2 regions of the Paenibacillus sp. FSL R7-0297 genome follow, and region 1 is predicted to be linked to the other one. Evidence: a T-box and tRNA genes for the amino acid it is inferred to sense, from the RefSeq annotation. Region 1 holds a T-box; the other holds one or more tRNA genes.
The links. A T-box is a leader RNA that pairs with one kind of tRNA and senses whether it is charged. The one in region 1 lies ahead of pheS (phenylalanine--tRNA ligase subunit alpha), so its partner is inferred to be a tRNA-Phe.
Positions count from the first base shown of each region.

Region 1 (4,131 bases):
GCTGATGTCGCCGCGCCGCGTGGGAACCTGAACTTCGATGATTCCCTGGGCAGCATCACCGCACTTGAAGTGCAGACGGCCGAATAGGGTCTTCACTTCCAGCAAAGACAGCTCGGTACCCAGATATTGATTCAGCTTCTCCAGCGACAGGGTCAGTACTTTCTCCTCAGTAGAGACACTGCCTGCCTCAACAATACCTTCATGCACAGAGCCGCCGGCATAGCGGGCGATCAGGGCAGCCGCACGGTTAAGTGCAGGAATGACGGCATTCGGATCGACTTCCTTCTCGAAGCGCTGGGAAGCTTCAGAACGCAGACCCAGCTGACGCGAGGTCTTGCGTACAGTCCCGCCGTCGAATTTGGCGGATTCCAATACGATATTGACGGTATTTGCTGTAACCTCAGTCGATAATCCGCCCATAACGCCAGCCAGGCCGATAGCTCCTGACCCGTCAGCGATGACAAGCATCTGCGGCTCCAGCTTGCGCTCCTGGCCGTCAAGTGTTGTCAGCAGCTCACCTTCATGAGCGAACCGTACACCAATCGTTCCGCCTGCCAGCTGATCGCCGTCAAACGCATGCAGCGGCTGTCCGTATTCCAGCATTACGTAGTTGGTGATATCGACGATATTATTGATCGGGCGTACCCCGGCCGCCATCAAGCGGTTCTGAATCCAGAGCGGGGATGGAGCTGTCTTCACTCCGGCAATATAACGCACAGCATAATGGCTGCAGTATTCTTCATTTTCAATATTGACAGTGATGGAATCCGCTGCCCGTCCGCCTGCTTCCACAAGCTCTGCCGCCGGATCTGCCAGCTGCAGGTCACGGCCCAGAATTGCGCTCACTTCATAAGCAGCACCGATCATGCTCAGACAGTCGGAGCGGTTAGGCGTCAGGTCGAAATCCAGGATTTCATCGTTCAGGCCAAGCACCTTGAGGATATCCTGGCCGACTTCTATATTCTCAGGCAATACGAGAATACCTTCCTGCAGCTCTTTGGGCAGCAGCTTGTCGTTCAGCCCCAGCTCTTTGGCCGAGCAGATCATCCCCTGCGACAGCACGCCGCGCAGCTTAGCTTTCTTGATTTCCAGTCCGGGCAGCTTAGCGCCAACCAGTGCGACCGGAACCTTCTGTCCCGCTGCGACATTCTTGGCACCGCAGACAATCTGCAGATCCTCGCCCTGTCCGGCATCCACGATGCAGATGTTCAGCTTGTCGGCGTCCGGATGCTTCTCTTTGGATTTCACATAGCCGGTTACGATTCCGGAAATCCCTTTGTTACGGCGTTCAACTCCGTCAATCTCAATGCCGGCGGTAGTGATTTTGTCCGCAAGTTCATCAGCGGTCACCCCGTCCAGCGATATATAATCAGCCAGCCAGGCGGTTGATACTTTCATTTTCGCACACTTCCTTTTGTTTCAGATGTATTTATCTCTCCATGCCGGCCTATGCTTGGCGCGCGGGAGCGGATCTAAAACAAGCCACGATGCCAACTTCGTTCTATTAAAATTCCTGTAAAGCAGTGTTCCTACAGAGAATATTTGGACTTCCGGCCGCTGTTGTCCCCAGATTTCTTTATTTATACCGCTCTTCGCGGTTGAAATCCGGTGACAAAGGCGGACGCTGACGCTCCTACAGTTCCAAAATCCCCCTCCGGTCCTTCTATTACAGTCATTTCTATAGAACAGCCGTCATCGGCTTGCCAGTATCCAATCCCACGCACCCCGCACACCCGCCAAATCTCTAAATCCCCTTGAACTGCTTCACAAAACCCATATCATTCGTGTAGAAGTAGCGGATGTCATCGATTCCGTATTTCAGCATCGCGATCCGTTCCGCACCCATACCGAATGCGAAGCCGCTGTAAACTTCAGGGTCGTATCCGCCCATCCGCAGCACATTCGGGTGAACCATACCTGCACCAAGGATCTCCAGCCATCCACTCTGCTTGCAGAGACGGCAGCCTTCGCCGCCGCATTTGAAGCAGCTTACATCCACCTCAACGCTCGGCTCGGTGAACGGGAAGAAGCTCGGACGCAGGCGGATGCCGGCCGTAGGACCGAACATCTCTTTCATGAACTGCTGCAGTGTCCCCTTCAGGTCGCTCATCCGGATATTACGGCCGATGACCAGACCTTCAATCTGATGGAACTGGAAGGAATGGGTCGCATCGTCATCATCGCGGCGGAACACTTTGCCCGGACAGATGATTTTGACCGGAGCTTCGCCATTCATAGCCTGCATGGTGCGGACCTGCACCGGAGAAGTCTGTGTGCGCATCAGAATGTCTTCCGTTATATAGAAGGAATCCTGCATATCACGGGCCGGATGGTTCTTCGGCAGGTTAAGGGCTTCGAAGTTGAAGTAGTCTGTCTCCACTTCCGGTCCTTCTTCAATCTGGAAGCCCATCCCGATGAAAATATCCTCGATATCCTGGATCACCCGGCTCAGCGGGTGAACTCCGCCCTGCGGCAGGCCGCGGCCCGGCAATGTAACATCAACCTTCTCCGCATTCAGACGGTTCTGTGTTTCCTGCTGCTGGAAGAGCTCCTGCTTCGCGCCGATGACCTCTTCAATGGCACTGCGTACCAGGTTGGCCACTTGGCCGATCACCGGACGTTCCTCTGCGCTGAGCCCGCCCATACCGCGCAGAACTTCAGTAAGCTCACCTTTTTTACCAAGGTATTTCACGCGCACATCATTCAGAATCTGCGGATCGGTTACCTCCTGCAGCTTCGCCAATGCCTCGGCCTTCAATGCTTCCAATTTCTCTTTCATGCCTTGTACTGCCCCCTTAAATCTCGTATTGTTCAACAAAAAAAGGCCTTTCCTCCCGGTAAAGGGACGAAAAGACCGTGGTACCACCCTTGTTAGACGGCTGCAGCGCTTCCCTTAAGAGCAATATTCCCTCTTTCGGTGCGGTGGAGACCTGTCTCACTTTAACAGAAATAACGGTCTGCGGCCGGTATCCCCTACTGTCTCCCTCAAGGCGAACCTGAGTGGAATTCAGGGAACTGCTCCGGAGTGAACTTCGGCAGCTCTGCTCTCTTAGAAACGCTCTCAATCTGCGGCGCTTCCTCCCTGTAAGCCAGGCACTGCGTACTTTTCTCCATCAATGCATTTATGCGGATTGTGTCAAATACACTCGATCTTCCAGTTCAGAAGATATGTCTATTTATTATATGCAAAAACAGCGCTTTTGACAAGTTGCACAATTTTAGGTTAATTTTTATCTTCCTTTAAGCTTCCTTTAAGCTTCAGCACCGTTTGAAGGGCTTTTTTTCAGCAGACGTTCAGCCGGATTTGATATTTTCCCTATTGAGAAAAGCCTAGCTGTCCTTATTTTGAATGCGGCAGCTTTGGGATCGTATCGGCTTTTATACAGGGAGGGAATTTCATGCTTAAACGAAGAAAGGCATTTGTCCTGCTGTTACTCAGTACATTTGCTGCAAGTCAACTCGCGGGGATCGCGGGAACCACGGCGTTTGCTGCCCCGGCCAGTACAGCCACTGCCAAAACAGCGGCCACAGTAACGGAAGTCTCCACACTCACCGGTCTCAGCGCGATTAAGCTCGGCACTACGCTTAGTGTGAAGCTGAGCCATGTAGGCATTCAGAGCCAAACCGGAGGTAATATTCTCACCTATACACTCACTTATACTAACAATGCTGGCAGTAGCGTCAATCTGGTGAACTATTTCTCCAAGATTGTGACTACCGGCGGCAGCATCATCAAGGGAATCCCCGTCACCGCAGACAGCACTACCAAGAAGATAGCTGCGAAGCAGAGCACCAGCATTACATATTATGCGAATATCGGAACAGCCGCCTCGGTCAAAGGGCTTAAAGTCAACATGTACGGCTGGAACTTCAGCTCCGATAATTATGAACAGCGTATAGGTACTTTTACCGTTCCGTCTAACTATTCGCTGTCCGCCCTTAAGGGTGAGATCCGCAAAGTTGAACTAAGCAGCATTCCGGTCAACACCAAAGCTGAATCTGTGCAAATCTATAAATATAACGGCAAGGTCTATGCCAAGGTTGGACTGAGCTTAACAAATCTGGGCACCAAGGTGCTTACAGACCCGGGCTACAGCCTGTACCTGAAATCCTCGGGCGGCTCTACCTTCA
Region 1 covers NZ_JBBPAQ010000001.1:6,599,980-6,604,110, forward strand. Annotated here, with positions in the region: gene pheT (phenylalanine--tRNA ligase subunit beta) at 1-1,398, opposite strand, end outside; gene pheS (phenylalanine--tRNA ligase subunit alpha) at 1,745-2,779, opposite strand; T-box leader at 2,839-3,126, opposite strand; gene MKZ24_RS28750 (hypothetical protein) at 3,399-4,131, shown strand, end outside.

Region 2 (4,131 bases), 4.5 Mb from region 1:
TTCTGTTCTCAGAGCATGGCGATAAAGAATTATTAGAAAGAATCCTTTATATCAGTCACGATTTAACCATTGAGCGATGGAAGCAGGAATTAAAATATTTTGATCCACAATTATTTGAGTCTTGGTATACGTTTGCCGCTCATGGCAGTATAGCCATTATAAAAAAGTGGGTGAGTAGTGGTTTGAAGGAAAGCCCCAGTAAAGTTGCAGCTTTTATTGATAAAGCCACAGAGGCAGTATCCAAAGCATTTTATTCCGAAGAATTATAAATTATTTAAAATGAAGCGGACGCTCATTTTTGAGGGCCGCTTCTCTGCTCTTCTGCTGAAGACCAGGCAAGGGGATGGGACTTATGTCTGCTCCTCCAGTATTTTGGGGTCAGTAATAAGAAAAGTGATTCAGCATACCGATAAGTTCGAGAGCCTGGAGGTCAGAACATGGTTTTGGAAACGAAGCAAAGATGCGGCTTTTATCTCGACTCCTATGACCTGATTTATCAAGCCATTGCCAATCAGGATGGTCATAAAGCTGAGGAAGCTGTCCGTCTCCAGAACCGGTATTCGCAAGCAAGCGACACTCTGGTTCATGATCGTAGGAATTATTTTTATCGCAGCGAATTTGCGTGCTCCCCTCACATCGGTGGGACCATTGCTGTTCAGTCGTAATCGGGAGGAGTGACCTTGTATGTTGGAACTGCAATTCTGAGGTTTGCTATTCCCCTATGTAATGTATTACTTCCGAGCCTGATCAAACGGGAGTTTCCGCAGCAAATGGGTACTATGGACAGTGGGATATTCTGTTTCCCTGAATCTATGCGGGGCGGTAGCTTCCGGTATTAGTGTTCCCTTAGCTGTGGGGGCAGGCATGAGGTATCGTTGGTCTAGGTGCGGCTAGAAATCAATTTGTTGGTTCTGATAAAGATTGCCTGGATCTTGATAGTTCTACGCATAACTGGAGTAAGAGAATACAGCTCAAATAAAAAGAAAAAAGAGCCCACCAGAGAATATCTCTGATGAACTCTTTTAGCAGATACCGGCGAGAGGACTCGAACCTCCACGGTTTCCCACTCGATTTTGAGTCGAGCGCGTCTGCCATTCCGCCACGCCGGCATATACATATTATTTACAATTGATTCTAAAATAAAATGGAGGTGCCACCCAGATTTGAACTGGGGATAAAGCTTTTGCAGAGCTTTGCCTTACCACTTGGCTATGGCACCAAAAAATGGAGCGGACGACGGGAATCGAACCCGCGACCCTCGCCTTGGCAAGGCGATGCTCTACCGCTGAGCCACGTCCGCATATAATGGCTGGGGATATAGGAATCGAACCTATGAATGACGGAGTCAAAGTCCGTTGCCTTACCGCTTGGCTAATCCCCAACATTTGATTTAATAAAATGGGGCGACTGATGGGTCTCGAACCCACGAATGCCGGAACCACAATCCGGTGCGTTAACCCCTTCGCCACAGTCGCCATATGAAGCTTATTTAATTGCAATGCCTTATAACTCTTATAAAAGAAATGGGGCGACCGATGGGTCTCGAACCCACGAATGCCGGAACCACAATCCGGTGCGTTAACCACTTCGCCACGATCGCCATATTAAATTTTATAGGATATTACTTGGCAGGGGCAGCAGGAATTGAACCCACACCAACGGTTTTGGAGACCGTTGTTCTACCTTTAAACTATGCCCCTAAAAATGGTGGAGGCTGATGGATTCGAACCACCGAACACGTACGTGAGCAGATTTACAGTCTGATGCGTTTGGCCACTTCGCTAAGCCTCCGAGGATGGTGCCGGCGAGAGGACTTGAACCCCCAACCTACTGATTACAAGTCAGTTGCTCTACCAATTGAGCTACACCGGCGTATTAAGTTGTAAGAAATATGGTGGCGCGGGAGGGAATCGAACCCCCGACACAAGGATTTTCAGTCCTTTGCTCTACCGACTGAGCTACCGAGCCGAACATTTTTTCATAAAGATGGCGGAACCGACGGGATTCGAACCCGCGATCTCCTGCGTGACAGGCAGGCATGTTAGGCCAACTACACCACGGTTCCAAATTGGTTGCGGGGGCAGGATTTGAACCTGCGGCCTTCGGGTTATGAGCCCGACGAGCTACCGGGCTGCTCCACCCCGCGTCAATGTTAAAGATCTATTCTATTAAAAGATAGATGGTGGAGGCTGAGGGGTTCGAACCCCCGACCCTCTGCTTGTAAGGCAGATGCTCTCCCAGCTGAGCTAAGCCTCCATATATGACTCGTATGAGATACTCTCCACTCCGTTACGAGATTGCGATGTATTCCTTACGATGCCTATGCTTCAACGAACCCAGGGAATTCTCATCCCATTAATCGAAGAAGAAATTGGTGACTCGTATGGGATTCGAACCCATGTTACCTCCGTGAAAGGGAGGTGTCTTAACCCCTTGACCAACGAGCCATGCTGTTAACTACTTGTAAAGTAAAGCTACGGAGAGAGAGGGATTCGAACCCTCGAGACGCTTGTGGCGCCTACACGATTTCCAATCGTGCTCCTTCGGCCAAACTCGGACACCTCTCCAAATGGCTCCCCGAACAGGACTCGAACCTGTGACAACTCGATTAACAGTCGAGTGCTCTACCAACTGAGCTATCAGGGAATATACATATCAAGCTTGATCGCCTGAAAACTGAATCCGAAACGAATCTGCGCTCTAAGAAATTTGGATAAGCCCTCGACCGATTAGTATTGGTCAGCTCCGTGCATTGCTGCACTTCCACCTCCAACCTATCTACCTCGTCGTCTTCAAGGGGTCTTACTAGTTGGGAAATCTCATCTTGAGGGGGGCTTCACGCTTAGATGCTTTCAGCGCTTATCCCGTCCGTACGTAGCTACTCAGCCATGCTCCTGGCGGAACAACTGATGCACCAGCGGTACGTCCATCCCGGTCCTCTCGTACTAAGGACAGCTCCTCTCAAATTTCCTGCGCCCACGACAGATAGGGACCGAACTGTCTCACGACGTTCTGAACCCAGCTCGCGTACCGCTTTAATGGGCGAACAGCCCAACCCTTGGGACCTACTTCAGCCCCAGGATGCGATGAGCCGACATCGAGGTGCCAAACCTCCCCGTCGATGTGGACTCTTGGGGGAGATAAGCCTGTTATCCCCAGGGTAGCTTTTATCCGTTGAGCGATGGCCCTTCCATGCGGTACCACCGGATCACTAAGTCCGACTTTCGTCCCTGCTCGACTTGTAGGTCTCGCAGTCAAGCTCCCTTATGCCTTTGCACTCTGCGAATGATTTCCAACCATTCTGAGGGAACCTTTGAACGCCTCCGTTACTCTTTAGGAGGCGACCGCCCCAGTCAAACTGCCCGCCTGACACGGTCCCCGTACCCGCTTAGGGTACTAGGTTAGAACCTAGATACGATCAGGGTGGTATCCCAACGGCGCCTCCGCAGAAGCTTGCGCTCCTGCCTCTACGGCTCCCACCTATCCTGTACAGATCGTACCCAAATTCAATATCAAGCTGCAGTAAAGCTCCATGGGGTCTTTCCGTCTTGTCGCGGGTAACCTGCATCTTCACAGGTATTAAAATTTCACCGGATCTCTCGTTGAGACAGCGCCCAAGTCGTTACGCCATTCGTGCGGGTCAGAATTTACCTGACAAGGAATTTCGCTACCTTAGGACCGTTATAGTTACGGCCGCCGTTTACTGGGGCTTCGGTTCACAGCTTCGGGTTGCCCCTAACCACTCCCCTTAACCTTCCAGCACCGGGCAGGCGTCAGCCCGTATACTTCGCCTTGCGGCTTCGCACAGACCTGTGTTTTTGCTAAACAGTCGCTTGGGCCTTTTCACTGCGGCCCCCTCGGGCTATTCACCCTACCGAGGCACCTCTTCTCCCGAAGTTACGAGGTCATTTTGCCGAGTTCCTTAACGAGAGTTCTTCCGCGCGCCTTAGAATTCTCTTCTCGCCTACCTGTGTCGGTTTGCGGTACGGGCACCTTCTCCTGGCTAGAGGCTTTTCTTGGCAGTGTGAGATCATGACCTTCGCTACTACAATTTTCGCTCCCCATCACAGCCCAGCCTTAATGATGTGCGGATTTGCCTACACATCAGCCTCACTGCTTAGACGGACACAT
Region 2 covers NZ_JBBPAQ010000001.1:2,146,005-2,150,135, reverse strand. Annotated here, with positions in the region: gene MKZ24_RS09510 (TetR/AcrR family transcriptional regulator) at 1-269, shown strand, start outside; gene MKZ24_RS33080 (hypothetical protein) at 438-665, shown strand; partial or broken gene MKZ24_RS09505 (MFS transporter) at 586-876, shown strand; tRNA gene MKZ24_RS09500 (tRNA-Leu) at 1,031-1,109, opposite strand; tRNA gene MKZ24_RS09495 (tRNA-Cys) at 1,146-1,219, opposite strand; tRNA gene MKZ24_RS09490 (tRNA-Gly) at 1,226-1,300, opposite strand; tRNA gene MKZ24_RS09485 (tRNA-Gln) at 1,307-1,381, opposite strand; tRNA gene MKZ24_RS09480 (tRNA-His) at 1,400-1,475, opposite strand; tRNA gene MKZ24_RS09475 (tRNA-His) at 1,525-1,600, opposite strand; tRNA gene MKZ24_RS09470 (tRNA-Trp) at 1,627-1,700, opposite strand; tRNA gene MKZ24_RS09465 (tRNA-Tyr) at 1,706-1,791, opposite strand; tRNA gene MKZ24_RS09460 (tRNA-Thr) at 1,797-1,872, opposite strand; tRNA gene MKZ24_RS09455 (tRNA-Phe) at 1,893-1,968, opposite strand; tRNA gene MKZ24_RS09450 (tRNA-Asp) at 1,988-2,065, opposite strand; tRNA gene MKZ24_RS09445 (tRNA-Met) at 2,070-2,146, opposite strand; tRNA gene MKZ24_RS09440 (tRNA-Val) at 2,181-2,256, opposite strand; tRNA gene MKZ24_RS09435 (tRNA-Glu) at 2,373-2,447, opposite strand; tRNA gene MKZ24_RS09430 (tRNA-Ser) at 2,478-2,567, opposite strand; tRNA gene MKZ24_RS09425 (tRNA-Asn) at 2,571-2,646, opposite strand; rRNA gene MKZ24_RS09420 (23S ribosomal RNA) at 2,710-4,131, opposite strand, start outside.
Region 2: it encodes a tRNA-Phe, which carries the amino acid that the T-box ahead of pheS (phenylalanine--tRNA ligase subunit alpha) is inferred to sense. The anticodon was not compared.